3 regions of the Arthrobacter sp. E70 genome follow, and region 3 is predicted to be linked to each of the others. Evidence: riboswitches for the same ligand, from Rfam matches in the RefSeq annotation. Region 3 holds a riboswitch; each other region holds the start of a gene.
What was found. Region 3 has a riboswitch for cyclic di-AMP ahead of AC3IMC_RS17170 (M23 family metallopeptidase). Riboswitches for the same ligand answer to the same signal wherever they lie in the genome.
Positions count from the first base shown of each region.

Region 1: it holds a riboswitch for cyclic di-AMP, as region 3 does, so the genes downstream of both, AC3IMC_RS02955 (LysM peptidoglycan-binding domain-containing protein) here and AC3IMC_RS17170 (M23 family metallopeptidase) in region 3, are expected to answer to the same signal.
Region 2: it holds a riboswitch for cyclic di-AMP, as region 3 does, so the genes downstream of both, AC3IMC_RS13385 (aggregation-promoting factor C-terminal-like domain-containing protein) here and AC3IMC_RS17170 (M23 family metallopeptidase) in region 3, are expected to answer to the same signal.

Region 1 is NZ_JBYQFR010000002.1:199,655-209,006, forward strand. Features, by position in the region: gene AC3IMC_RS02905 (PadR family transcriptional regulator) at 1-51, opposite strand, end outside; gene AC3IMC_RS02910 (thioesterase family protein) at 174-977, opposite strand; gene AC3IMC_RS02915 (endonuclease/exonuclease/phosphatase family protein) at 1,132-1,809, shown strand; gene AC3IMC_RS02920 (NUDIX domain-containing protein) at 1,806-2,315, opposite strand; gene AC3IMC_RS02925 (DUF1918 domain-containing protein) at 2,407-2,598, opposite strand; gene AC3IMC_RS02930 (metallophosphoesterase family protein) at 2,673-3,179, shown strand; gene AC3IMC_RS02935 (glucose 1-dehydrogenase) at 3,260-4,153, shown strand; gene AC3IMC_RS02940 (DUF1810 domain-containing protein) at 4,164-4,610, opposite strand; gene AC3IMC_RS02945 (DNA alkylation repair protein) at 4,603-5,154, opposite strand; gene AC3IMC_RS02950 (TraR/DksA family transcriptional regulator) at 5,151-5,510, opposite strand; cyclic di-AMP (ydaO/yuaA leader) riboswitch at 5,787-5,977, shown strand; gene AC3IMC_RS02955 (LysM peptidoglycan-binding domain-containing protein) at 5,981-6,823, shown strand; gene AC3IMC_RS02960 (protein adenylyltransferase SelO) at 6,881-8,347, opposite strand; gene AC3IMC_RS02965 (ribonuclease Z) at 8,357-9,307, opposite strand; gene AC3IMC_RS02970 (mycothiol transferase) at 9,300-9,352, opposite strand, start outside.
Region 2 is NZ_JBYQFR010000009.1:126,852-136,203, reverse strand. Features, by position in the region: gene AC3IMC_RS13400 (sensor histidine kinase) at 1-12, shown strand, start outside; gene AC3IMC_RS13395 (bifunctional glycosyltransferase family 2/GtrA family protein) at 153-1,499, shown strand; gene AC3IMC_RS13390 (glycosyltransferase family 39 protein) at 1,496-3,583, shown strand; cyclic di-AMP (ydaO/yuaA leader) riboswitch at 3,747-3,906, shown strand; gene AC3IMC_RS13385 (aggregation-promoting factor C-terminal-like domain-containing protein) at 3,912-4,616, shown strand; gene AC3IMC_RS13380 (glyoxalase superfamily protein) at 4,695-5,102, opposite strand; gene upp (uracil phosphoribosyltransferase) at 5,148-5,783, opposite strand; gene AC3IMC_RS13370 (phosphatase PAP2 family protein) at 5,796-6,599, opposite strand; gene AC3IMC_RS13365 (nucleoside deaminase) at 6,655-7,161, shown strand; gene AC3IMC_RS13360 (glycosyltransferase family 4 protein) at 7,158-8,249, opposite strand; gene AC3IMC_RS13355 (6-pyruvoyl trahydropterin synthase family protein) at 8,252-8,647, opposite strand; gene AC3IMC_RS13350 (zinc-dependent alcohol dehydrogenase) at 8,650-9,352, opposite strand, start outside.
Region 3 is NZ_JBYQFR010000015.1:19,857-29,208, reverse strand. Features, by position in the region: gene mobA (molybdenum cofactor guanylyltransferase) at 1-392, opposite strand, end outside; gene AC3IMC_RS17185 (HNH endonuclease) at 447-947, opposite strand; gene AC3IMC_RS17180 (NlpC/P60 family protein) at 1,215-1,979, opposite strand; gene AC3IMC_RS17175 (C40 family peptidase) at 2,142-2,807, opposite strand; cyclic di-AMP (ydaO/yuaA leader) riboswitch at 2,878-3,055, opposite strand; gene AC3IMC_RS17170 (M23 family metallopeptidase) at 3,184-4,005, opposite strand; cyclic di-AMP (ydaO/yuaA leader) riboswitch at 4,016-4,226, opposite strand; gene AC3IMC_RS17165 (iron-dependent transcriptional repressor DtxR) at 4,376-5,071, opposite strand; gene serC (phosphoserine transaminase) at 5,348-6,478, shown strand; gene AC3IMC_RS17155 (DUF3027 domain-containing protein) at 6,555-7,163, opposite strand; gene AC3IMC_RS17150 (cold-shock protein) at 7,170-7,553, opposite strand; gene AC3IMC_RS17145 (hypothetical protein) at 7,769-8,002, shown strand; gene AC3IMC_RS17140 (helicase-associated domain-containing protein) at 8,013-9,352, shown strand, end outside.

The sequences.
Region 1 (9,352 bases), on a different contig from region 3:
GCCGTCGATGTTGTTGCCGCCGAATCCGCGTGCCGGGAATGAACCACGCATGGTGATCTCCTCTGTGAAACGCCAACGATATACAACGATACATCCGGTACGTTGCCTGCCGCCTGCCTCCACGGACGTGCCCTGACGGCTCTTCTCCACGTGTTAAGGGGGCACGGGCTTGGTCAGGTCCTGCGCAGCGTCAGGATCTGCTCGGCCCGGCCAAAGGGCCCTTGGCGGTCGTGCAGGACAGTTGAGGTGAGTCCGATGCCGTCACGGCCGAACGACACGGCGTTGTCCAGCCCCAGCCACTCACCCTCGGGCCGGCGGTACATGTGGATCTGGAGGTCAAGGTTGGGGAAGGCGTAGCTGTCCTTGCCGGGCGGGACGCGGGCGGCGATGCCGTTTGCGGTGTCCACCAAGCCCATGAGCCGGGCGGTGTCTCCGCTGTCGGCCTGGTCCGTCAAGGGGTGCTCCGTGCGCAGCCATACCTTGCCGGCCCCCGGCCTGTGGCCTTCAGCCACCCGCATCTCCAGCGAACGGATAAAGCCGCCGGGCCATACGGCCGAGCCGTCGTACGGTTTGCATTCGTCGGGGCCCGGGATGGTCGGGTCCTCGACGGCGGCCACGCCACTGGTGTCACTGGTGACCATCCGCCACGCGGTGGCACGGATCGCCGTGCGGCCGCCTGCCACGAGCTCGGCCTGGACCAGTTCTATGGTCTTCCCGGGCCGCAGGGTGGTGGTCTCTATCTGGAATTCGCCGCCTGGAATCAGCCCCAGGATCTCGTAGCTGATCCGGGCCATCCGCAAGTCTGCGCGCGGCTCGTGCCGCTCCAGGGCCCCGGCCATCAGTCCGGATGCGGGAGCCATGTGCTGTTCATGGGCGTTCCAGGCGCCCTGGGCGTGAATGGTCGACCGGAACCGGCCGCCACCGAGGGCCTGGTAGTAAAAGTTGCCTTCGGCGAGTTCGGGCAGATCTGCAGTCAACGCTGACCCTTTCAGGAATTTCGGTGAATTGGCCCTAACTCTATCCCGCACCGGCACGGCACGCCGGGCAGCGGGCGAAATGTTGGGGTGTCCGTGCAGGCATCGGACTAGACTCAGGAACTGGTCCTGTCAGCAACCTCAAAAGAGGTATTTCATGCGCGTCATCAGCTACAACCTCCGCAAGCACAAGGCGAGTGGCGAGCTTCTCGCCCTGGCACGGAATCACGACATCGATGCGCTCTGCCTCCAGGAGGTGGATGCCAGCGACCTGCCCGAGACGCTGGGCCCGTTGCACCTGGCCGATGTCACCAAGGGCAACCGGCTGGGCCTGGCCATCTATTACCGCACCAGCCGGTTCACCGCCCTGGACACGCAGTCCTTTGCGTTGAAGAAATCCATGCACGACCGCGTACTGGCGCCCGCCCACGAGCGCCTCATCGGCACCCGCGTCATGGACAACGAGACCCAGCACGAACTGGTCATCGGCTCGTTCCACGCTGCGCCGCTCACCGCCTCCAACTCGCTGCGGCGCAAGCAGATCCACGCAGCGCACGCCGAACTGCTGAGCATGGGCAGGGGTTTGATGACGCTGATGGTAGGGGATTTCAACTACCCGTTCTTCACCAAGAACCTGGACATGCACATGAAGAACTCCGGGTACGCCCTCTCCCTCAGCAACCGCCGCACCTACACCCGCTACAAGGTATTCAAGGGCCACTTCGACTTCGCCACCTCGCTGGGCCTGGACATCGCAAGCGTGGAAACACTTCCGCGCGGCAACTCCGACCACCTGCCCATCCTGGTGACGGCGGAATACGGCCAGGGGTACTAGGCCCGCCCGTCCAGCCGGTCCAGCAGCCCGGGCCAGGATGCCGCGAACCCGGGGTGGAGGTCCAGGGCGTCCACCTCTGATACCGGAATCCACAGCAAGGCGATGCTTTCCGGATCGCTGATCACGGGGTCGAACGATTCCCGCACCCGCACCACCACGGTGGTGTAGGACCAGTAGCCGTGGTCCAGCACCGAGGTGAAGAGCACCTCCACGCTCTCCGAAGGGACCGCTGCCTCCTCGTAGGCCTCGCGGAGCGCACCGGCAACGGCTTCCTCGCCCTCGTGCAGCGCCCCGCCGGGCAGCCCCCAGGTTCCGCCGTTGTGGCTCCACACCGCTCGGTGCTGGAGGAGGACACCCTTGGCGGGGTCGTACGCCAGGACACCTGCTGCGCCGAACCTGCCCCAGTAGCGGCCGCGGTCGCCCTCGACCCAGGCATCGCCCGGGTCGCGCGGACCGGTGCGCTGCGGAGGCCGTGAAGACGAAGCGGATGCCGGAAAATGTTCCATGGCTTCAGTCTGACAGGTACTCCCGGCTTACAGAGGAACTGCGCCTCCCTCCAGGGGTACTGGGCTGCCTGACGTCAGGTGCCGGCAGGTGTCAGGTTGCGTGGCCGCGTTCGACGGCGAAATCGCCGCCGGGGTACATGACGGTCTCATGCCCGTCATCGAAGCGGACAACATAGGGCGGGGCCCCGCCCTGGCCGCGGACTTCCAGGATCACCCCGTGCCGGTCCGCGGACCCCACGGTCCGTCCGTGCACCACGATGCGGTCGCCTTGGGCTGCCTCCATGGCAATCACCTCCCAGCCCCCAGATTACGACTCGGCGGCCTGCGGGAACAGGGCAGCCGTGGCAGGATTCCGGTATGCCGCTGAAACTGGTTTTTATCGCCGACACCCACGTGCCCAAGCGCGCCAGGAACCTGCCGGAGCAGGTGTGGGCCGCGGTGGAAACCGCGGACGTGGTGTTCCACGCCGGAGACTGGGTGGAGCCGGCATTGCTGGATGAGTTCGAGGAACGCAGCACGTTGCTGCTGGGTGTCCACGGCAACAATGACGGCCCGGAACTGCGCCGGCGGCTCCCGGAGACGGCACGCATCACGCTGGACGACGTCCGGTTCGCGATGGTCCACGAGACGGGGCCGGCCAAGGGCCGCGAACCGCGCTGCGAGGCGCTGTTCCCGGACGCGGACGTCCTGGTGTTCGGGCACAGCCACATCCCGTGGGACACCACCTCGTCCGGGGGGCTCCGGCTGCTGAATCCCGGCTCCCCCACGGACCGGCGCCGGCAACCGGCCTGTACCTACATGGAAGCGGCCGTGGACGGCGGGCGGCTCGCCGAGGTCAGGCTGGTGGAGGTGCGGCGCGGCTGAACGGCTTGGCAGCGGCGGAATGTTTGCCTAGGCTGGAAAACGTAAGCATGCTTAGTTTTTGCGCCGAAGAGGAGGACCGCATGACCGACCAGTACACCTTCCGCAACCCCGTGACTGCCTACGAAAAGATCTCCCCGCCAGAGCAGCACCAGCCCGAGCCGGGCCTGGACGCGGAACTGGAGCCCAAGGCCGACCTGGGCGAAGAGACCTACCGCGGCACCGGGCGGCTGGAAGGCCGCCGTGCCATCGTGACCGGCGCGGACTCCGGCATCGGCGGGGCAACCGCCATTGCCTTCGCAAGGGAAGGCGCCGACGTCGTGCTCTCCTACCTGCCGCAGGAAGAGGAAGACGCGTCACGGATCGCCGGAATCATTGAGGCGGCAGGTCGCAAGGCAATCAAGGTCCCCGGCGACCTCAAGGACGCTGCGGCCTGCACGGACCTGGTGGACACCGCCGTTGCCGTCCTGGGCGGGGTGGACATCCTGGTCAACAACGCCGGCAAGCAGGTGGCCCAGAAGGACCTGCAGGACATCACGGATGAACAGTTCGACCACACGCTGAAGACCAACGTCTACGCCATGTTCTGGCTGACCAAGGCTGCGGTGCCGCACATGCCGCCGGGCTCCACCATTATCAACACCACCTCGATCCAGGCGTACAACCCCTCGCCCACGCTGGTGGACTACGCCACCACCAAGGCCAGCATCAACAACTTCACGAAGGGGCTGGCGCAGCAGCTGGCACCGAAGGGGATCCGGGTGAACGCGGTGGCTCCGGGCCCCATCTGGACCCCGTTGCAGGTGAGCAGCGGCCAGCCGAAGGAGGAACTGCCCGAGTTCGGCCAGTCCACTCCCCTGGGCCGGGCCGGGCAGCCCGCCGAACTGGCACCCGCGTATGTCTTCCTCGCGTCGCCGGAGTCCAGCTACGTGGTGGGCGAAACGCTCAACGTCAACGGCGGCAGCCCCACGCCGTAGCCGTTGCCGCTTATCCGGCGGCTTCCTGTTCGGCAAGCAGCGCGTCGGTGGCCTCGTCCGGCTGGCCGTCGAAGAACTGGGCCAGGACGGTCTTGAACACTGTTTCTCCGGGCGCCGCCCGGAGAAACAGTGTCATGGAGGACCGCAGCTTCTGCGCGTCGATGCCGCCCAGGATATCCTCGGCGGACCGGTCGGGGTGGTTGGTCAGGGCCTGCGCGCATTCGAGCAGCCGGGGGCCGAGGACGTCGTGGTCCAGATAGGCGCGTGCTTCAGCCAGGGATGCGATGGCGTAGGTGCGGGACATGGCGCTGCGCCCCAGGCCGGCGATCTGCGGGAAGACGAACCACATCCAGTGGCCGGTCTTGTTGCCCACCTGCAGCTCCCCCAGCGCCTGCTCATAGGTTCCACCGCGGTTTTGGGCGGTGACGAAACGGGCGAGGTCAAACGGTTCATTCATTGGATCTCCCAGGTGCGTTTCTCAGGGTCAGGTCCTTCTCAAGGGCATCCGCGGCCGCTTGCAGCTGCGGATCTTCCCGCCATCTTGCCAGGACAACGTCGGCGCGCTGCCGTTCGCGTTCCCCCAGTCCCGCCAGCAGCGGCACCAGGACGTCCGCGATCATCGGCTCCACCAGCTCCTGGGCCAGCGCGGAGCGGAGGAACCCTTCAAGGCGGGTCAGGTCCGAATGCCGGAGCCCGCGGACTTTGGATTGCAGCAGCACGACGGCGGCCAGGCGCCGCTCAAACACTGGCCGGGCTCCGGGTTTAGGCTGGCCCCAGAGCGCCGAAGCAAGCATGACCGTGCCGTCGTGGTCAAGGGCCTTGAATTTTCGCAGGGCGTCGCGCACGGTGCCGCGGACCGCCCCGACGGATGAGCCGTAGGAGGCGAGGGCCCCGCCCAGCCGGCTGCCGACGTCGTCCGCCCGGTACCAGGCACCCTCATTCTGGAGGGTCCTGTCGATGAATTCCGCGGCCGCGGCCACCGTGTCCGTGGCGCCGCTCATTGCCCACGCCCCGTTGCCGCATGCCGGATGCAATAGGGGGTCCACGGCCGGGCTTCCAGCCGGCCCTCGGCGATGGGCTCCCCGCACACCGCGCAGATACCGTAAGTACCGTCGCCGATCCGGGCCAGGGCGGCCTCCACCTGGTCAAGCCCCGCCGAACTCTGCTTCAGGAGCGCTGCGGCCTGGGAGAGTTCAAAGGCGATCGTTGCACCTTCGGGGTCGTGCTCGTCGTCGACGTTGGAGTCCTGGCGCGCTGAATTCGCCGCCGCGATATCCGCCCGGAGCGCCGGCAGCAAAGCCGACCTCCGCTCCCGCTCCTGCTCGAGCAGCACCCGGAACCGTTCAACGTCTGGCATAGGGAAAGCCTAGCGCCCCCTCAGGACCTTGATCTTGGTCACGATCAGGGGCATAGTTCCGAAGCCTGCCGGGTGCTTGCATGGCTTGGCAGGAGACCGTGGCGGAAGCGTTACCAAGGCATGCATGAACACGTTGCAGTAACAGGCGAAGTCGCGCATCAAAACGATTGCTTAATGCGAGAGGAAAACCTCGCATGTTATCCAAATGTGACAATTGACCCGAGAGCGGGTTATGGTCGAATGGTGTCCCTCCCAGACGGGACATTCCCATCAGCTTGCCGAGCCCTGCCGCTGACCCGGGATTCGATCGTTTCCAGCTGGCAGGGACGGGGGAACCACATTTCCATGGCCTCTTGAGGCCTTGGGGTTAAGTCGAATAGCGCCTCCGTCCGTTGCGGGGTGCTTTCGGCCGGGCATCTCCAGCCCGAACCCGACAGCTCACCCCGCAGGCATGGGAGAGGCGATCAACCGTGTCAAAAATTTCCAATGCAGCCCGTCACCGCGCGACTCCGGCCCGCTCAATTGTGCTCGAGGGCCTCGCCGTGACAGCGAAGTCCCAGGCCCGCTCGCTGGGCCGCCCGGCGCTCGCAGTGGCAGCAGCATCCGGCATTGCGTTCGGGGTCGGTGCGCCGGCCCACGCAGGTGTAACCGCCCCGGGCACCACGACTAACGTCGAGGCCACCGCCGAGCCCGCCGCGCAGGTGGCAGCGCCGGCCGCCGCTGCCGGCACCGTCCACACGGTGGTTTCCGGCGATACCCTTGGCGCCATCGCGTCAGCCTACGGTGTCGGCCTGAACGACGTCCTGTCCGCCAACGGACTGGGACTGTCCTCAATCATCTACCCGGGTGACCAGATCCAGATCCCCGAGGCAGGATACGTTGCGGCAGCACCCGCCCCGGCACCCGCTCCCGCCCCGGCACCCGTTACGGCGGCAGCTGCGTCCACTCCGGTGAACACCGGAATGAACATGTCCTACGCTTCGGCCACCCCGGCCTCCACCGGTACCGGCACGGGAGCCGCGATCCTCGCATCGGCCTACGGCCAGCTGGGTGTCCAGCAGGACTGCACGGCCATGGTGGAAAAGGCCCTGCGCTCCGTGGGCAAGTCGGTGGGCGACCTCGCCCCCACCCAGTTCTTCCAGTACGGCAGCGTGGTGGGCAGCCCGGCCCCCGGTGACCTGATCATCACCTCCGGCCACGTGGGCGTGTACGCCGGCAACGGCCAGGTGGTCAGCGGCGGCGTCAACGGCTACACCACCGAGGTACACTCCATCAGCTGGCTCGGCGGCTACTCCGCCGTCCGCGTGGCCTAACCACCGCGCGTCGAAGAAGGGCGGCGGCCGGGATTTCCGGCCGCCGCCCTTCTGCGTTCAGGTCCCGCAGAAGGTCATGTAACTCCCGAAGTCTTCGGGCGCTCCCTCGGCGTAGCGTTCCAGCCCAGGCCGCTCGGTGAAGGGTTCAGTGACCGCTTCCAGCAGCCGGCGCAGGGGGTCCAGGTCTCCCCCGGTGGCGGCCGCGAGTGCTTCTTCCACCAGGTGGTTGCGCGGAATATAGGCCGGGTTCACGCTGTCCATCAGCTCCTGGTCGGGGCCCAGGGCCTGCCACCGCTCAACCCAGGAATCGAAGGCCGGCAGGTCAAGGACCATGCCGCGGACGGGCCGGAGGTCGCCGCGGGCAGCCTTGCCGAGGTTCCGGAAGAACAGGGTGTAGTCGACGGGGCCGTCCTTGAGGATGGCGATTGCCCCGTCCACCACGGCCGAGGCAGCCTCATCGGCGGCCGCGGCCTCGGGGATGCCCAGCTTGGCCCTCATGCCGCCGGACCACGCGGCGCTGTATTGCCCGCGGAATGCGCCCAGGGCCTCCACCGCCGGCGTTACCGCCTTCTCCTGGTCCTCGTCGATCAGCGGCAGCATCGCCTCGGCGAGCCTGGCGAGATTCCATTCGGCAAGGACGGGCTGGTTGGCGTAGGCGTAGCGTCCGCTGACGTCGATTGAGCTGTAGACGGCGCCCGGGTTGAATGCGTCCATGAAGGCGCACGGGCCGTAGTCGATCGTCTCTCCGGAGATGGTCATGTTGTCCGTATTCATCACTCCGTGCACGAATCCGACCAGCATCCACCGGGCCACCAGGGAAGCCTGGGCCGAGACCACGGACCGGAACAGTTCCAGGTAGGGGTTTTCGACCTTCGCAGCGTCAGGGTAATGGCGGGCAATGGCGTGGTCCGCCAACCTCCGGAGCAGGCCGATATTCTCCGTTGCGCGCGCGTACTGGAAGCTGCCAACACGCAGGTGGCTGCCCGCCACCCTGGCCAGGACGGCCCCCGGCAGCATCCCGTCGCGCCGCACCTGCCGCCCGGTGGCCACGACCGCCAAGGAGCGCGTGGTGGGGATCCGGAGGGCGTGCATGGCCTCACTGACCAGGTACTCCCGCAGCATGGGCCCGACGACGGCACGGCCGTCCCCGGCGCGGGCGAACGGAGTGCGGCCGGAGCCTTTGAGGTGGATATCGCGGAGGCGTCCGCTGCGGTCAGTCAGCTCACCCAGCAGCAGGGCGCGCCCGTCGCCGAGCAGGGGTGAGTACCCGCCGAACTGGTGCCCGGCATATGCCTGCGCCACCGGTGTGGCGCCGTCCGGGACATGGTTGCCCACCAGGAGCCGGACGCCTTCGGGGCTGCGGAGGTAGCCCGGGTCCAGGCCCAGATCAGCGGCCAGCGCCTCGTTAAGGACCAGCAGTTCCGGAGCCGGGGCTTCCTCGGCCTGCCAGGGAACGGCGAGTTCGGCCAGTTCGCGGGCGAACTTGCCGTCGAGCGTGAGCGTGGATTCAGCTGCTGCCGTCATGTTTTAACCCTATCTCCGTGGTTCGTTCTGGGGCGCGCGGGGCGTGAACCCGGACCGGGCCGTAAATCCCGGCACGGTACGCCTGGGTGGAACGGCGATGCGCTGCAGGTCCTCCGCGGCCACCACCGCCGCAGCAGGGGCGCGCGCCTTCGCCTGGGCCGCCAGCAGTGAGACATCGTCGCCGTACCGCGCCGAGAAGTGCGTGAGCACCAGGGTGCGCGCTTTCGCGGCCGCCGCCAACTCCCCCGCCTGCCCGGCGGTGAGGTGGCGGTATTGCTCAGCCAGCCCGCCGTCGTCGTCGCTGAACGTTGATTCCGTGACCAGCAGGTCGGCCCCGGCGGCGAGTTCGTCGGCGCCGGCGCAAGGCGCGGTGTCCATGATGAACGCGAAGCGCTGGCCCGGCCGCGGAATGCTCACTTCCTCGAGCGGCACTCCTTCAAGGCTGCCCCCGCGCTGCAGCCGCCCGATGTCCGGTCCGGCGACGCCGGCGGCCTGAAGCCGCTCCGGCAGGAAGGTGCGGCCGTCCGGCTCGGTGAGCCGGTAACCGAACGTCTCGATCCGGTGCTTGAGGGGCCGGACCTCCAGGCCTTCGGCCACCGCCCCGGCTGAACCATGGGGGTGCAGCCGCAGGTCTATGCCTGGCGAACTGACGGAGAGAAGGGCCCGGACGACGTCTTCGCCGGCCGCCGGGTAATGCAGGTGCACCGGGTGGGACACGCCGTCCAGGGCCATCCGCGACAGCACTCCCGGCAGGCCAAAACAGTGGTCGCCGTGCACGTGGGTCAGGCAGATCCTGGTGATCCGGGTGGCAGAAACGCCGGCGTGGATCATCTGCCGCTGGGTGCCTTCACCTGGGTCGAAGAGCAGGCCTTCGCCGTCCCAACCCAGGAAGTAGCCGTTGTGGTTCCTGGCCCGCGTGGGCACCTGTGAGGCAGTCCCCAGGACCACCAGCTCACGCACCGGCCCGTTCCACTTTCCCTCCGTGCAGCCCCTTGGCGTAAGCGG
Region 2 (9,352 bases), on a different contig from region 3:
CCCGCCTCCTGACCCGGCCGCCTTGCCCGTCGGCGGAGACGTTCTGGACACGTGCAACTTACGTCCCGTGCAACTTAGGTCCGGGCAACTTACACAGGCACGTCACAGGCTTTGCCTAAAGCCCTCAAATGCGCTGGCGCCACTCTTGATGCATGACGCTCGCCGACTCCACTTCAGGAACCCTGCAGGACGCCTCGGTGGTGCCGCCGGGCCTTCCTTCCCGGGCACACGCCGTGCGGCGCGCGCCCGTGGACACCCGCACCCCGGTCCCCGTCCTGGACGTCACCATCCCGGTGTACAACGAGGAACGTGACCTCGAGGAATGCCTGCGCAGGCTCCACGGGCACCTTCGCGAGTCCTTTCCGCACAGCTTCCGCATCACCGTGGCGGACAACGCGAGCACGGACGGCACGTTGAAGATCGCCGAACGGCTGGCCCGGGAATTTAGCGAGCTCACCGTGGTCCATCTCCAGGAGAAAGGCCGCGGCAACGCCCTGCGCAAGGTGTGGCTGGCGTCGCCGTCGCCCGTCCTGGCCTACATGGACGTGGACCTCTCCACCGATCTCGCCGCCCTGGCTCCCCTGTTGGCGCCCCTGATGTCCGGGCACTCGGACCTGGCGATCGGCACCCGGCTGACCCGGAACTCGCGCGTTGTCCGCGGGCCCAAGCGCGAATTCATCTCGCGCGGCTACAACCTGATGCTGCACTCCTTGATGGGTGCCAGGTTCAGCGATGCCCAGTGCGGCTTCAAGGCCATCAGGGCCGACGTCGCCCAGCAGATCCTGCCGCATACCGTGGACAGCTCATGGTTCTTCGACACCGAGCTTCTGGTCCTCGCCGAGCGCTGCGGCCTGCGGGTCCACGAAGTCCCGGTGGACTGGATCGACGATCCCGATTCCAGCGTCGACGTGCTCCGGACGGCGCTGGCGGACGTCCGCGGCATGGCCCGGCTGAGCCGGGACCTGGTCTACGGGCGCATCCCGGTGCCGGAACTGCGCGCGGCCCTCGCACGCGGACCGTTGCCTGCCTTGTCCCGGACCGGGGAGCAGACCCCCGGCAGCAGCCTGTTCGGCCAGCTGGTCCGGTTCGCTGCCATCGGCGCCGCCTCCACCCTGGCCTACCTGCTGATCTTCGTGTTCTGCCGCGCTTTGATGGACGCGCAGCTTGCCAACTTCCTGGCGCTGATTACCACCGCCGTGGCCAACACCGGTGCCAACCGCCGCTTCACGTTCGGCATCCAGGGCGGCAATCCCATGCGCCACCATCTCGAAGGTTTGATCGTGTTCGGCATCGGCCTGCTGCTCACCTCCGGTTCCCTTGTCGTCGTGCACAGTACGACGACGCCGGACCGGTGGGCGGAAGTCCTCACCGTCATCGCGGCGAACCTGGCCGCCACCGCAATCCGCTTCCTGTTGTTCCGGCTCTGGGTCTTCCGGGAAAGAGGCAGCAACACGACCGGCGCAGACGCCACCACTTCCACAGAAACGGCAGCATCATGACCTCGACCACCTCCCCTGCGGGCTCCGGTTCCACGCCAGCCGCGCAGTCCACAGCAGCCCCCCAGGCCACGACAGATCTGCCCGCACCATCCGGCGGCTCCGTACCCGCGGCCGCAGCCAGCCCGGGGCGCTGGACCCGTTACGCGTTCGGCAACCAGCCCCGCTGGGTACGGCCCTCCGCCGCCGGCCTCCTGCTGGCCACAGCCGTCCTGTACCTCTGGAACCTCGCGGCCACCGGCTACGGCAACTCCTTCTACGCCGCCGCCATCCAGGCCGGCACGAAGGACTGGACCGCTTTCCTTTTTGGCTCGCTCGATGCCGGCAACGCGATCACCGTGGACAAGCCGCCCGCCGCACTGTGGATCCCGGCCCTCGCGGGCCGCATCTCCGGATTCTCCCCACTGAGCATGCTGGTTCCGCAGGCACTCATGGGGGTTGCCGCCGTCGGTTTCCTCTACCTGGCCGTCAAGCGCGCCTCGGGACCGGCAGCGGGCCTGCTGGCCGGCGGCGCCCTCGCGCTGACGCCCGTGGCAACGCTGATGTTCAAGTTCAACAACCCGGATGCCCTGCTCACCCTGTGCCTGGTGCTGGCGGCGTACTTCACCATCCGCGCCGTCGAGCGGGCGGGCTGGAAATGGCTCGCCGCGGCCGGTGCCGTGATCGGCCTGGCGTTCCTGACCAAGATGCTGCAGGGCTTCCTGGTTGTTCCGGCGCTGGGCCTCGCCTACCTCTGGGCGGCCCCCACCACACTCGGACGCCGGATGGTGCACCTGCTGGGCGCACTCGGCGGAATTGTCGTGGTGGCTGGCAGCTATGTGGCGCTTTTCCAGCTGACGCCGGCCTCGGCGCGGCCCTACATGGCCGGGTCCACCACCAACAGCTTCCTGGAACTCACGTTCGGCTACAACGGCCTGGCCCGCATCACCGGGTCGGGTGAAGGCATGCCCGGCGGCGGCGCGGGCTTAGGCGGAGGTGCGGGCTTAGGCGGAGGTGCGGGCGCGCCGGGAGGGACGGAGGGCTTCGGCGGCGGCAACACCGGATTCGGCGGCGCCGCCGGCCTTCTGCGGATGTTCGGGACCAGCTTCGGCGGCGAGGTGTCCTGGCTGCTGCCCGCCGCCCTGATCCTGCTGGCCGCGGGGCTATGGTTCACCCGACGCGAGGCCCGTACCTCCCTGAGCCGGGCATCCCTGATCCTGTGGGGCGGCTGGCTCCTGGTGACGGCGGGCGTCTTCAGCTTCATGAGCGGCATCGTCCACCCGTACTACTCCGTGGCCCTGGCCCCGGCGATCGCGGCCCTGGCGGGCATTGGAGCCATTGAACTATGGCGCGGGCGGGCGTACTGGCCCGCCCGGATCGTGCTGGCCGTCGCCGTGCTCTCCACGGCAATGTGGTCAGCGGTGCTGCTGGTCCGGGATGCGTCCTGGCTCCCGTGGCTGGGCATCACCGCCATTGTCCTCGGCGTCCTGGCGACGGCCGCGATCCTGCTCCGCGTTGACGGCATGGGGACTGCCGGCCGGTTCCGCCATGCCGGACCCGCCGCCGTCGTCGTGGTGTCCCTGCTGGCAGGAGGCCTCGGAACGGGCGCATGGACGCTGGCAACCGCTGCCACGGCGCACTCCGGTTCCATCCCGACGTCGGGCCCTGCCGGTGCTGCCGGCCTGGCCCGTTTCGGTGACCCCGCCGGCGGTGGTACCGCCCGCGGTGGTATGGCCGGCGGTGGTATGGCTGGCGGGCCCGGCGAAGGAACGCCGGACACCGCGCTGACCGCCCTCCTGTCCGCCACCACCACGAAGTGGTCCGCTATCGTCTCCGGCGCATCCCAGGCAGCAAACCTGGAACTGGCCTCCAACACGAGCGTGATCGCCTTGGGCGGCTGGAACGGCGGGGACCCCTACCCCACGCTCGCGCAGTTCCAGGACATGGTGGCCAAGGGTGAGATCAGCTACTTCATCGAAGGCGGGGCCCGTGGCATGGGCGGCGGCTTAGGCGGCCGGGGCGGCACCTCAGAGGTGGCCGCGTGGGTCCAAGCCAACTTCCAGTCCCGGACCGTGGGCAACTCCACGGTCTATGCGCTGACAAAGTAGCAGGCCCAGAGGCACCACGGATAAGGACGGCTGATAACGGCTGGCAACGCGACGCGCCATTCATCGTGACTTCCGTTACCTAAATGTGACTTAAGCGCAGGCTTCCTGTACCGTCGATTAAGTGCGGCCCGCGTTCGGACCGCAATCCCGGGTTGACGCCAAGCTCTGCCACTTCCCGGATTCCGCTTGAGCAACGGCAGAGGCGGGGGACCCACCGTCCCGGGCATTGACTGCCCTTGGGGTTAAGCAGCATGTGATCATTCCGTGCTGCCGGATGCCCTCATCCGAACCCGACAGCTAACTCCGCAGGTGTGAGAGGCGATCAACCATGTCCAAAAACACGGCAGAACCCTGCCTGCAGTCCAAGGCAAAACACCGGGCCAAGGCCCAGGCGGCCAAGAAGAGCACACTCGGCCGGCGGGCCGCCATCCTTGCGGCATCCTGCGCCGTGCTGGTTGGCGTAGGCGCCGCGGGCCAGGCGACCAGCAGCATCGTCCCGGTGTCGGCCACCGAGGCCCACTCTTCCACAGCCGCTTCCGACGCCCAAATGAGCATCGAGAAGAGCGAGATCCGGTCAAATCCGGCAGCAACCCCCGCTCCTGCGCCGATCAGCGTGGCACCCCAGGCGGCCGAACCGGCACCTGCCCCGGCCCCGTCCACTCCCCCCGTTGAGGCGGCACCCGCTCCGGCCCCCGCACCCGAGCCTGCTCCCGCCGTCGCGGTCAACGATCCTGCCGGCGCCCAGGCCTACGCGGCCAGCCAGCTGGCATCCTTTGGCTGGAGTGCTGACCAGATGCAGTGCCTGAAGACCCTGTGGACCAAGGAATCGGACTGGACCACCACCGCCACCAATGCCAGCAGCGGGGCCTACGGCATCGTGCAGTCCCTGCCGGCCGAAAAGATGGCAAGCGCCGGCGCGGACTACCTCACCAACTACCGCACCCAGATCAACTGGGGCCTGGACTACATCAAGAAGAGCTACGACTCTCCCTGTGGCGCCCTGAACTTCCACCTGGCCCACAACTGGTACTAGGAATCCCGCACCTGTGAGCAGGTGCGAAACCCGGCACCGGCAGCAGCCCGCATCCACGGATGCGGGCTGCTCTCCGCGTTAATCAGCCCGCGTTGATTCAGCTGCCGGCTGCCCCGCGTTCCGCCACGGGATGTACTGGACAGACCACTTGTTGCCGTCGGGATCGGAGAAGTACACGAAGTGGCCCCAGGGCAGCACTTCGATATCACTGACATCCACCCCGTTGTTCTGCAGGTGGTCGTGCGCTTCCTGGATGTCGTCAACCACCATCTGAAGGGTGGTTCCTGTGCCGGCAGGGGCGTCCAGAAGCCCCTCGCCCATGCAGATGGAGCAGGCAGAGCCGGGCGGCGTCAGCTGTACAAAGCGGATGTCGTCCGAGGGCCGCTCGTCATAGTCGGCGTTGAAGCCCACCTGGTTGACGTAGAAATCCTTGGCGCGGTCCACGTCGGACACGGGGACGTAGACAAGTTCAAGTTTCCAGTCCATCCGCACAGGCTAGCGGCGGGACCCTGTTTGGAAAAGGGTTGCAGCCTACCCGGCAATGCCGTAGAGGCGGTCCCCGGCGTCGCCGAGGCCGGGAACGATGTACGACTTGTCGTTGAGCTTCTCGTCGATGGATGCCAAGACAATGTGCACGTTGGCGCCCGACAGCTCTTCCTCCAGCCGGGCGAGGCCTTCGGGTGCCGCCAGCAGGCAGATGCAGGTGACATCGGACGCGCCACGCTTGAACAGGAACTTGATGGCCTCGCGCAGGGTTCCGCCGGTGGCCAGCATGGGGTCCAGGACGAAGACCTGCCGACCGGTCAGGTCCTCCGGAAGGCGCTCCGCATAGGTGATGATGTCCAGGGTTTCCTCATCCCGGGCCATTCCCAGGAAGCCCACCTCGGCGGTGGGAACCAGCTTGGTCATGCCCTCGAGCATCCCCAGGCCGGCCCGGAGGATGGGGACCACCAAAGGCGTGGGCTTCGTGAAGGCCGTGCCGACGGTGGTGCTGACGGGAGTCTGGATGGTGACGGGCTCGGTGCGGACCTCGCGGGTAGCCTCGTAGGCCAGCAGGGTGACCAGCTCCTCCGTCAACTGGCGGAAGACCGGTGACGGCGTGTTCTTGTCCCTCAGGACGGTGAGCTTGTGGGCAACCAGCGGGTGGTCAACAACGAGAGTGCGCATCCACCAAAACTATCACCCGCCGGTACTCTGCCCGGGGCCGGAAGTACCGCCGTCGTGCAGTTCCTGGGCCACCACGTCGCGGACCACGGGACGGTCGAACGACGGCGGCGCACCGGCATGCTCCCGGCGCCGGACCAAGTGGAACAGCCTGTGCGCCAGGATCACTATGGCCACCCAGGCGAACCCCAGGATCCAGCCGGCCATGACGTCGGTCAGCCAGTGGTGACCGAGGAACACCCGGCTCAGGCCCATGGCGATGATGAAGAGGGTCCCAGCAGTGATCGCCGTGACGCGGGTCCACATCACGTTGAACTGGAGGCAAATGAGGTAGACGATCAGGCTGATCACCACAGTGGTGTTCAGGGTATGGCCGCTGGGGAACGAGGGTGAATCCTCATACGGCGGCACTGCGTCGGCGTGGTCCGGCCGGGTGCGGCCCACGAGCTTCTTTCCGAATGTGGTGGCCGCGATGGACGCTGCGGCCGCGCCCCCAACGAGGATAAGGGGGCGCCAGTTGCGGCTAAGGAAGGTCAGCCAGGCGGTGAGGATGCTGGCAAGGATCGGCATGCCGACGCCGCCGCCAATATTCGTAAAGCCGGTGACTGTGGCATTGAGGCCGGGGTTCCTCAGGGTTTCCGCGTATGCCAGGGCAGGTTTGTCCAGGTTGGCCAGTCCTGCAGAGTCCACCACGTCGTCGTAGACCTCGGCGCCGAGCAGCGCCAGGGACACGATGATCACGCCGCCCACGAGGATGGGAAGGACCAGCGCCGCGTACGGCTTGAACCACGTACCCAAACGGTCCCGAAGAGTGTCCATGGTGCCTCCCGGCATCGGTAAGTAACCTGAGTATCCCCGAAACTATCATTGAGCCATGCCGTTGCCCGAAAAGAAACACCACGCCTGGATGGGGCTCGCCCTGGCGGAGGCCCGCCGGGCGCTCAGCACCGATGATGTACCGATCGGGGCCGTGGTGATAGGGCCCGACGGCGATGTGCTGGGTTCCGGACGCAACCAGCGCGAGGAACTGGGAGACCCCACGGCCCACGCCGAGGTTGTTGCCATCAGGGAGGCGGCCGAGCGGCTCCGGGAGCGGGCCAGGGCCGGCGGCGGCAGCAGTGACGGCTGGCGGCTTTCCGACTGCACGCTGGTTGTCACCCTGGAGCCCTGCGCCATGTGCGCGGGCGCGGTTGTCCTGGCCCGGATTCCCCGGGTGGTCTTCGGCGCCTGGGATGAGAAGGCCGGCGCCGCCGGATCGGTGTTCGACATCCTGCGCGAGCGCCGCCTCAATCATTGGGTCGAGGTCTATCCGGGAGTCCGCGAGGACGAATGCGCCGTGCTGCTGCGGGAGTTCTTCGCCGCGCACCGGACCGGGCTCTAGCCTTTCCCTTCGGGGCCCGCCAGCAACTGCAGCACGGTCTCTGCCGTCCTGTTCCAGTCCGGAAGCCTGGTCCGCGCATCCAAAGCAGCCGCCTGCCAGGTCCGCCGGGTTTCGGGATCCCCAAGCCAGCGCCGCAGGACACCGGCCAAGAGCCGGGGGCTTTCCTGTGCCCCTTCCGGAAGTGCCACCGCAGCCCCCGGAAGCCTGGGACCGCCGTCGGCCGCGGCCAATTTTGCAAGGCTGAGCGCCTCCACCGCGCCAGTGCCCTCGCGCACCAGTACAGGGATGCCGTGGGCCAAAGATTCGGTGACCGCCATGCCGAACGCCTCGTTACGGGAAACCAGCAGGCTCAAATCAGTGCGCGCCCATTCGGTTTCCAACGCCTCGCCGGTGACTTCACCGGTCAACTGCACCTGGTGTTCCAATCCCAAGTCCGCGATGGCGGCCTTGACCTTGCCGGCATAGTCGGGGTCCGCCTGGTCGGAGCCCACCAGCGCCGCCGTCCACTCCATATCCTGGATCCCGGCCAGGGCTTCCACGGCGAGAAGTTGGTCCTTGTTGGGCAACAGGGCGGCGATGATGGCCAGGTGAGGTGGGTTGGAACCGTTGGCTTCCGGCGCGGGCTCGACCCCCGGAAGGGCAACGCCGCTGCCGGTGATTCCCCGCTCCGCCAGCTTGGTTGCGGCCCAGGTGCTGGTGCAGATCACCCCGGTGGCGGCGTGGAGTGCCCGGGCCTCGCGCTCCAGGCTGGCCGGGTCCGAAGTTTCCGGCAAGGGCATATGCTCCAGGACCCATGTTTCCCGGCCGGCCCTTGCCGCAAACTCCAGTTCGTCCGGGGCACCCACGGCGACCAGCCCGTCCACGATGACCACCGCCGGCCCGCGTCCCGCTGCCGGCTCCCCGGCCCCGAGCAGTCCGCCCAGCCGGCGTCGTTCCTTGGCACTGGGAGTTGGCCAGCCGCCCTCGACGGCGACCACCTCCACCTCCTCCCCAAGCGCTTTCAATCCCGCAACCAGCCGGGCGTTGTAGATATTGCCGCCTGAGCTGTGCTGGATGTTGCCGGGGACCAGCAGCCGGATGGGGCGCATGGTCAGGCGGAGAGGTCCAGGGAGTAGGTGGCCCAGGCGTCAGGGTTCTCGCGCAGGGTGACGTCGATTCCCGCAAGCTCGGGGCCGTCCTCGGTGTCCTTGATCTTGGTACACACTGCTTGGGCGATGTACTCGGCCAGTGCTTCCGTGGTGGTGAGCTTGCCGGCGAAGTCGGGGTGCTCGTCCAGGTTGCGATAGTTCAGGCCGGCGAGCACTTCCTCAATGATGGTTCCGGCAGCACCGATGTCCAGGACGATGGCGTCGGAGTTCAGCGCGCGACGGCGGAAGGCCACCTCGGCCACGAAGGTGGCCCCGTGCAGGGCCTGTGCGGGGCCGAAAGCTTCCCGGGGAAGGCTGTGGGCGATCATGAAATGCCGGCGGACGGTCAGGCTGAACATATTTACCTCGGGTCTTCGGGAGCGGAATCGTTGCTGGCTTGGTTTTCGGCGACGCTGTCTGCGGAGTAGTCGATGACGTGGCACAGGGCTTCCAGGGTGCCGTGGGACAGGCTTTGCACCACGTCCGGCAGGTCCTGGAACGCAGATGAACCGGTCAGGAAGGCATCGAAGACGGGATCCTTGAGCAGTGAAACGGCCAGGTCCAGGCGGTCGGCGTTGGTCCGGCGGTGGCGGCGGGCGCGCGCCACCATTCCCACCTGGCTCGCCCTGATGGACAGGCGCCGGGCATGGAAGTCCTCGCCCAGCGGCACGGTGACCTCCCGGTTGGCGTACCAGGACATTTCGATGACATCGCCTTCGTCGCCCACGAGCTGCAGGCTGCGCTCCAGGCCCTCCTGGGATGCTGAGCAGTGGAAGACGATGTCGCAGTTGGCAAGGGCGTCGGCCGGCAGGGCGAAGTCCACGCCCAGGGTGTCCGCCAACTGCTTCCGCCCGGGATCGAGGTCCACCAGTTGGAGGCGGGCCAGCGGAAACGTGCGCAGCAGCGTGGCCACCATGCCGCCCACCAGGCCGGCGCCGACGACGGCGATCCGGTCGCCCAGGCGCGGCCCGGCTTCCCACAGCGCATTCACCGCCGTTTCGACGGTGCCGGTGAGGACGGCCCGGCGGGACGGAACGTCGTATGGAATCCTAGTCAGGGAGTCG
Region 3 (9,352 bases):
GCTCCCGGCGTGCCGGCGGCCGCCAGCAGGGCGGCATGCAGCACCGGGACGGCTTCGGACACCAGCGGCATGTCGCAGGCCAGGACCAGGGTGTAGGGGGCATTGGCCCCGGCTTCCGCCAAGGCGTACAGGCCCGCGGCAATGGCAGCGGCAGGGCCGGCATAGGCGGGTTCCTCACGGCACTCCAGCAGACCCGCCGGCAGGGTTCCGGCCGGAACGGACGTGGTGTCGCCCACCACCACGGTGCGGCCAGCGCCGGCTGCCGCGGCGAGGGACCGCTCCAGGAGGGACGAGCCTTGAAAGACCAGCGCCTGCTTGGGCACCCCGCCCAAGCGCGAGGACCGGCCGCCGGCCAGGATTACGGCATCAAAGTCACAGCGGCGTTCTTCCACTCCCCCACTGTAGCCACCGGCACGGTCCCGGCAGAAGCGACGGAGGCAGCGCGTTTAGGCAGCGCGTTCAGGCAGCAGGAAGGGATCCCAGGCCGGCGTCGGCTTCTCCAGTTCCTTGATCTGCCAGATGGTTCCATGCGGCGGTTCCGGGACAAACCGGAGTGTCCAGCCCATCTCGGAGGGGGTGTGGTCGCCCTTGACGTTGTTGCAGCGCAGGCATGCCGCCACCAGGTTTTCCCAGGAATCTGCGCCGCCGCGGGACTTCGGGTGGACGTGGTCGATGGTGTGTGCGGCTTTTCCGCAGTAAGCGCATTTGTGTCCGTCCCGGCGCAGCACCCCCCGGCGGCTCACGGCCGTGGAGTGGTTGTATCGGGGGCGGATGTAGCGGTTGAGGAGGATCACGGACGGGCGCCCCAGGACATCCGTGGGGCCCACGACGGGATCGTCGCCTTCGGCCACCACGCTCGCCTTGCCCGTCAGCACAAGCACCAGCGCCCGGCGGAACGTAACAACCGCCAGCGGTTCATATCCAGCATTCAGAACGAGAGTGCGCATGCACGTACCTCTTCACGGCCGCACCCGTCAGGGGCACGAGGGCCGGCTGCCCTCGGCATGTCCGGGCTATGGATCGACACCACAAGAGTAAACAGAGAAATGCAATATGAGGTAATCGGCGCCACATCCAGGGCGGAGGAGGGAACTGCATCCTGCACCGGTGCGCGGCCGGACAGCAGCGCTAAAACGCCAGGGACCCCCGCCTGGCGGCGGAGGTCCCTGGATATGCGGCGTCCGGTTTGTGGCCGGGACGGCGATCGAAAATGCTTAGCTGACGCGGATGAAGACCGGGCCGGATCCAACGTTCGCGCTGAAGACAACGGTCTGGTTGCCGTTGTAGCCCCCGTGGACAGCCATGCCGTTGCCGGCGTACACAGCGATGTGCGCCATGCCTGCGCCGCCGTCGGCGTAGTAGATGAGGTCGCCGGGCTGGGCTTCGGAGGCACTCACGGTGCGGCCCAGGGACAGGTAGCCGGCAGGCCAGTCGTGGAAGTGGATGCCGACGGCCGCCAGGGAGTTGGTGACCAGCATGGTGCAGTCCTGCATGACGCCAAGCTGGGCGTAGGCGGCGGACAGGATGGCCGCACCCTTGCCGCTGGCGGAACCCTGGGAAGTGGGGGCAGCAGCAGTGGAAGCCGTCTTGGCAGTGACCTTCGGGGCGGCCGGCGCAGCCGCGGCTTCCTGGACCTGTACCTGGGGCTCGGGCTCGGGCTCGGGCTCGGCCACGGGAGCAGGCGTGGTGGTCACGGCAGGCTTCTCGTAGCTGATGGCGATCGTAGAGGCTGCGGAGATCGGCGCGTCAACGACGGATTCGACTTCCAGCGCAGATGCGGGGGCGGAATCACGCTTGACGTTGGCGTCAGCAGCGTTGGCCGCGATGCCGCTGGTCAGGACCAGACCGGATGCGGCGGCGATGACCGCAGCCTGGCGGCCCATGCCGCCGGCGTTGTCGCTGACAGCCTTGGCAATGACAGCGATCGAATTGGTTTTGGTGACCTCGGCGCGGTGCCGTGCGGTAGCACGAGTCGTCATCAGTTCTCTCTTTCGTTTTTCCTCAGGACCGCTGTGGCTTGTCCGAGGGGTGTGGACGCGCCGGCATCTTGGGGGTACGCCGGCGCATCCCGAACGGGGATGTGGTGTTGAGCGAAAAGCTTGGGGGCAAAGAAAAAGCCCTTGGACCCGGGGGTCGAAGAACTAGTTCAGGGTGAAGAAGGAAGAGGAGCCGGTAGCCGTCACGGCGTGCAGCAAAGTTCCCTGCGAGGGGTTCAGCGCGCTGATCATCATGCCGTTGCCGACGTAGATGCCGACGTGCGCGCCACCGTTCTGCATGACAAGGTCACCAGGCTGCGGGGTGGAAGTCGGCTTCATCGCGGTCCACGCGTTCGTGCGGGGGATGCTGATGCCGGCCTGCGCGTAGACCCACTGGGTGAAGCCGGAGCAGTCCCAGCCCGTCACGGGGCTGGTGCCGCCCCAGACGTACGAGTGGCCGATGCCGGTGTAGGCGATCGCTGCAATTCCGGAGGTTGCTGCCGAAGAAACGGTCTCCGCTGCCTTCGCGGCTCCGGGGGCATCCTGTCCGGCGGTGCGGTCTGCCGCGGTGGACTGGGTCCGGATGGTTTCCACCTTGGGAGCGGCGGTGGTCTTGACCACGGGACGCTCGAAGGAAACCGTGGCGGTGGGCGCAGCGGTGACAGCGAGAGCGGTCTGTGAAGAGCCGGATTCGGTGGAGGCGGAGACACCAGCGGTGGTGTCCGCTGCGGTGGCCGGCAGTCCCATGCTCAGGATGAGGCCGGAAGCAGCTGCCACAACGGCAGCCTGGCGGCCTACGGTCCCGGCGTTGGCACTAACAGCCTTGGACACGGAGTCCAGGGGGTTATTGCGAACCGTTTGCGCACGGTGGCGCGCAGAAGTGTGGCGTGAAGACACGAAGGTAGCCTCTCCCAATGCCTGCGAGGTGAGCTGTCGGATTCGGATGGGAGTCACCCGGCCACACTGCTTCCTGCGAAGCTCGTGACTTAACCCCAAGGCCTTCGAAGTGAAGGCCAAAATTGGTTCCCCCGCCCCTGCCAGACGATGAAATGCGAACGGACCTTGAGCGGTGGCAGAGTTAGGCAATCCACTCAAGAGCGTCAACTTCGGAAAAGTTGACGCGAGTTAGACGGTACAGCAGTTTTGACCGAATGTCACATTCAGATCACGGACCGTGACCGGCAACTGAGAGTGGACGGTCATTTTCCTAGAGCCAGCCCATCGGGTCGACCACTTCGCCGTTGACCTGCACCTCAAAGTGCAAGTGGCAACCAGTGGAGGCGCCAGTGGTTCCGCTCAAGGCGACAACCTCACCGCGGGAGACGGTCTGTCCCACCTTGACGTTGAAGGACGAGAGGTGGTTGTAGGTGGTCTCAAGGCCGTTGCCATGGTCGATGACCACCCGGTTTCCGCCTCCGAACTCGTGCCAGCCGGCAAAGGTCACGGTCCCCGTGGCAGCGGCCAGGACGGAGGTCCCGCACTGGGCCACGAAGTCCTGTCCGCGGTGGAAATCTCCGGAGCCGCCCGTGATAGGGCTCACCCGGTAGCCGAACGGCGAGGCGGTGGCCAGGGAGGCCAGGGGTGCGGCAAGTGTGCCCGCCGAGGCGGCACGGCTGACGGAGCCGGCGGACTGCGCGCTGAGCAGCTGCTTGAGCTTGCCGTCAGGATCTGCCTGCGTGACAACGGCGGAGCGGCTGAAGTCGACCTGGGCGCCTATATCGGCGGAAATCTGGGGCTGCGGGCTGACCGCGGAAGCTGCAACGGGGGCGGCCCCCGCGGCGTCAGTGGCGAGGACGGGACCGGTGGCAGGCATGGCAACCGTCAGGGCGATACCGCTGGCGGCAAGGGCGATGCCGGCCTTCTGGCCAATTCCGCTGGCGGCGGCAAACTCCGTAACCTGCCGAAAGGGACCACGGCGGCGGCGCGCGTCGCGGTGCGGATCGCGGGGGCGCTCCGCGGCGACAACCTCGACGACCCGGGGTGTCGAAGCGGGGCCGGACGCGCGGCGGCGGCCCCGGGAGGTCTGCATGGTCAAGTGGGGTTCCTCTCTGGGTAAGCCTGCGGAGTTAGCTGTCGGATTCGGGTCAGAGAGTTCAAAGACCCGGTCCGCCGTAAGCAAGCTTCCGCACAGAGGTATCCCCGGAGGATCCTTCACTGGAGAGGCTTGCTGCTGACGGACTTCACCCCAAGGCAGTCCCCCGCTGCCGGTTGTGGTTCCCCCGCCTCTGCCAGTTACGACTCGTGCTCCTGATCCGCTGGCAGAGCTCGGCTCCGGATCAGGTAACGCTTAAGTATCAACGCTTGGTTCAACTATAGGGCCTTAAGTCCCTAAGTAACAATTCCGTTATCTTTGCATGGGCGCAGCCCGATGGGGTACGCCAAGCCTTCCCGAAGCAGTCCTACTGGAGGGCAACAAAGACGTGTGCTGCCACCTCCGGCGGCAGCTCCAGCGCACCCTCGATCCCCGGCACGCGCACGGAGATGTAATCGCCCACTCGTTCCAGGGCCACGACGGCGCCGGGCCGGATTCCGCCTTCGTCGAGCTGCGCCAGGAGTTCCGGTTCCACCTGGATGGGTTCTGCCAGCCGGCTGACGGTGACGCCGGAGGAGGGGCCGTAGTTCTTCATGGCTTCGAGCAGGCTGATCGCGCCGTCGGCAAAACCGGGAGCTGGCGGCCCGCCCAGTTCAGCTAGCCCGGGGATGGGATTCCCATAGGGCGATTCCGTGGGGTGGTCCAGCATTTCATAGATGCGGCGCTCCACCCGTTCGCTCATCACGTGCTCCCAGCGGCACGCTTCGTCGTGGACGTAGGCCCAGTCCAGGCCGATGACGTCGGCCAGCAGGCGCTCCGCCAGCCGGTGCTTGCGCATGACCTCGGTGGCGCGCTTCCGGCCCGTCTCCGTAAGTTCCAGGTGCCGGTCGCCGGATACCACCACGAGCCCGTCGCGTTCCATCCGGCCAATGGTCTGGGAGACGGTGGGCCCGGAGTGGCGCAGCCGCTCGGCAATGCGGGCGCGAAGGGCGACGATGTTTTCTTCCTCGAGTTCCAGGATGGTCCGGAGGTACATCTCCGTAGTGTCGATCAGATCCGTCATCCAGCTCAGCTCCTCGAGCGCAGTACCTTGCGTTGTCCCACCGTATCGCCTCTTCCCGCGGCGTGGTCCGGAGGACAGCTTAGCCTATTTTGACTTTGTCCGAATAGCCGTACCGGCACGTCTCATTGGCTGGACTATGACGGCCCCGGCTCCCGCCCCTACAGCTGTTCAGGCAGAATGGGGAGGGCCTGCGCTGCCACCCGGCGGCCGGCTGCCACCACCTGTCCGGCCCGATATCCCGGACTGAAGCTATGTCACCGCCGAATTGGAGCACCTGTGAGCGAAACCAGCATCACGATTCCCGCCGACCTCCTGCCCAAGGATGGGCGTTTCGGGGCCGGCCCGTCAAAGGTCCGGCAGGAACAGATCGATGCCCTGGCCGCAGCGTCCAAAACCATCCTCGGCACCTCGCACCGGCAGGCCCCGGTCAAGAACCTGGTCGGCTCCGTCCGTGATGGCCTGAGCCAGTTCTTCCGCGCGCCCGAAGGCTATGAAGTAGTCCTTGGCGTCGGCGGGTCCACGGCTTTCTGGGACGTCGCCAGTTTTGGACTGGTCGAGAAGAAGGCCCAGCACCTGTCCTTCGGCGAGTTCGGCTCGAAGTTCGCCTCTGCCACGAACAAGGCGCCGTTCCTGGATACGTCCTCCATCATCACGTCGGATCCCGGCACCCGCCCCGAAGCGGTGGCCGAAGCCGGCGTGGACGTCTACGCCTGGCCCCAGAATGAGACGTCCACCGGTGTTTCCGCGCCGGTCAAGCGGGTTGCCGGTGCGGATGACGGCGCCCTGGTGCTCGTGGACGCCACGTCAGCAGCCGGGGGCCTGGACGTGGACGTCGCCGAAAGTGATGTCTACTATTTCGCCCCGCAAAAGAACTTCGCGTCCGACGGCGGCCTCTGGCTGGGCCTCTTCTCCCCGGCCGCCATTGAACGTGCCGCACGGATCAAGGAAAGCGGACGCTGGATCCCGGACTTCCTGGACCTGCAGACCGCCATCGACAATTCCCGCCTGAACCAGACCTACAACACGCCGTCGCTGTCCACCCTGGTCACGTTGGATGCGCAGGTGCAGTGGCTGAATTCCAATGGCGGCCTGGACTTCGCTGCTGCCCGCACGGCCGATTCCGCGGGCCGGATCTACACCTGGGCGGAGGCCTCGGAGTTCGCGACGCCGTTCGTCTCCAACCCGGACGAGCGTTCCAACGTCATCGCCACCATCGACTTCGACGACTCGGTGGACGCCGCCACGGTGGCCAAGGTCCTGCGCGCCAACGGCATCGTGGACACGGAGCCTTACCGCAAGCTGGGCCGCAACCAGCTGCGCATTGCCACCTTCGTTGCCATTGACCCCGAAGACGTTTCGGCGCTGCTGTCCAGCATCGACTTCGTGGTGGGCGAACTGCGCAAGTAGTCCAGCATTAACGGACGACGGCGCCGCCCGGGTTCTCCCGGACGGCGCCGTTTCCTATTGCCCTGGGTCAGGCGCGCTAGGCTCCTGGCTGCGGGCCGTCGTCGTCCGTCGGCTCGCCGCTACCGTCAGCCGCCGGGGCATCTTCCGCAGCGGAGGCAGACCCCTCCGCATCCCGCGCTGTGGTTTCCCCTGCTTCGCGGACGTCCGATTCCTGCTCCTGCTCCGGTTCCTGCGCATCCTCGTTCTTCGCATCCTCGTCCTGCGCATCCTCGGGCCGGACACGTTCGGCCCACGGCACCCATTCCGGGGCCAGGATCGAATCCTCGGATGGCAGCAGCCCCAGCTCGCTGACCGTCACCGCTTTGGAGCGGGAGTTGCGGGTCAGCACCGCATACCACTGCCAGCCCACGTATCCCGGAAGCCGCGACTCGAACAGGTGCGTCACGAGGCGGTCCCCTTCGCTTTTGGCGGCGAGGTGCGGACCGATCGTGGCCGGCGCCGTGATGCCCTCAATCGCGCTGCGGGCGGTGTCAACGGCGGCGGCCAGGAAGGCATCAGGCTTTCCGGTGCGCCAAACGGGCACGCCAGCCTTGCGCTTGGCAGGAACCTTGGCCGCACTCCTGGCCGGAGTCTTGGCAGCCTGCTCCTGCGTGGGTGTGCCCGGCTGTTCAGCTTCGGGGTTCATGGGCGGCTAGACGTCCAGCTCGTCGGCAACCTTGCGAAGGGCGGCCGCGATTGCCTTGCCTTTGTTCCCGTCCGGGTACTTGCCCTTGGACAGTGTCCCGGACAGGTTGTCCAGGACGGTCACCAGGTCCTGCACCAGCGGTGCGAGGTCCTTGGCGCTGGGACGCTTGGCCTTGGCGATGGACGGCGTCTTGTCCAGGACCCGGAGCCCCAGGGCCTGGGCGCCCTTGCGGCCATCGGCCACGCCGAATTCGACGCGGGTGCCGGCCTTGAGCTCCGTTACGCCCTCGGGCAGCGACGACTTGGGCAGGAATACCTCCTGGCCGTCCTCGCCCGCGAGGAACCCAAAGCCCTTGTCCTTGTCATACCACTTGACCTTGCCGGTAGGCACGTAATCAACCTTCTTCGTTCTGCTGTCATGAGACACGGCCGGCTGCCACCGCGTCCGCCCTGTTGTGCGGGTTCAAGGTATGGCAACTTCAAACCGTGTTGGTCTGTATCCTTCAAGGTTACCTGCCGGGTGGGCCAATCACGCTTCCAGCCGCCCCGCTGAACGTTATCTGCACAGTTCAGCCTTCGGCCGCACTGCGCGGTACCGTTACGTCCATGACTCTCTCACGATACCGGCGGCCCCTAACCATCCTCGCCGCCGTGATTGCCGTGCTTTCCCTGGCAGCCGTGGGAGCGGTCATGGCTTATGCCTTCGCCGGGGCAGTGGCCCCCACCTGGGTCACCTACGCCGCGCTTTACGGCCTGCCCGCGGCCTTCGTGCTGATGCTCCTGTTGGTCCTGGACGGCGTAGCCGCCCGGCGCCGGGCGGGAAAGCCACAGCGGCGGTAACGTTGGACTGATGTCCCTTATACGCGCGCTTGGCAAGGACCTGGAGGCACGCAGCGACGATTCGTTGCGGGCGCTCTTCGCCGCGCGGCCGGACCTGATCTCCCCCGCCGTCCCGGACTTCCCTGCACTGGCTGCCCGGGCCAGTTCCCGGGTCAGCGTGCAGCGCGCACTGGAGCGGCTCAACCGGCCGCAGATGCAGGTCCTGGAAACCCTCCACCTGTGCACCAACACGGATACCGGGCACAGCGCGTCAGCGGAAGGCCTGCGCAAGCTGATCAAAGGCTCGTCCCTGGCCACCATCGAACAGATCCTCGGGTCCCTGCAGGAGCTGGCGCTGGTGCACCCGGCCGCTCCCCCGAACGGCACGCCTTCGGCGGGAGAAGTCAGCTACTACCTCCCCGTCGGGTGCCTGAAGGACGTTGTGGGGATTTACCCTGCCGGCCTCGGCCGCAGCTACACGGAGCTGGTCCGCCTGCAGCCGGCGTTCGCCCAGCGGGCCGTGCAGATCGTCTCGGAGCTGCACGCCAACGGCATGTCCATTCATGATGCCACCACGCCCATGGAAGCTGCCCTGGCGCTGCAGCACTGGACTTCCTCGCCGGAGGCCCTGCAGTCCATCCTCGCCAACGCCCCGGAACGGACGACGGCGCTGCTCGCCCGGTTCCGGAACTGGGCCATGGGTGCCGTCCCCCAGGCGCAACGCAAGGCGTCCGTCACTGCCGAGGGGTCCGACGTCGGGCCTATCGACTGGCTCCTTGCGCGCGGACTGCTCGTCCCGCTGGACGCCGCGCATGTTGAACTTCCGCACAGCGTGGGGCTTGCCCTCCGCGGCGGTGCCATCATCAACGATTTCACACTCGCTCCCCCGGTCCCGGAGCTCGGCTGGACCACGGCGGCCCTGCGCAGGAACGCCGCCCTGAGCTCGATCTCCGAAACCCTCCGGCTCGTAGCCGAACTGCTGCATGCCGTCCGGGAGCAGCCGCTGGCAACGTTGCGCAGCGGCGGGGTGGGAGTCCGGGAGCTGCGGCGCCTGTCGGAGCTACTCCGGATCGACCAGGGCCTGGCCGGGCTGCTGCTGGAACTGGCCGGCCTGGCCGGGCTGATCCGGCTGGACGTCGATTCCTCATCCTGGGTCCAGCCTCCGGAGCTGGAATGGCTCAACCTCCCGCGCCAGGAACAGTGGCTGTGGCTGGTCAACGCCTGGCTGGCCAGCGAGCGCGTCCCGTCACTGGTGGGCCAGCCGGTTCATGCCTCCCCCGGTGCCCAGGCCGCACGTTCCGCTTCCGGCAGCACCATTCCGGCGTTGTCAGCGGGGGCGCAACGTCCTGACGCCCCCGTAGTGCGCAAGCG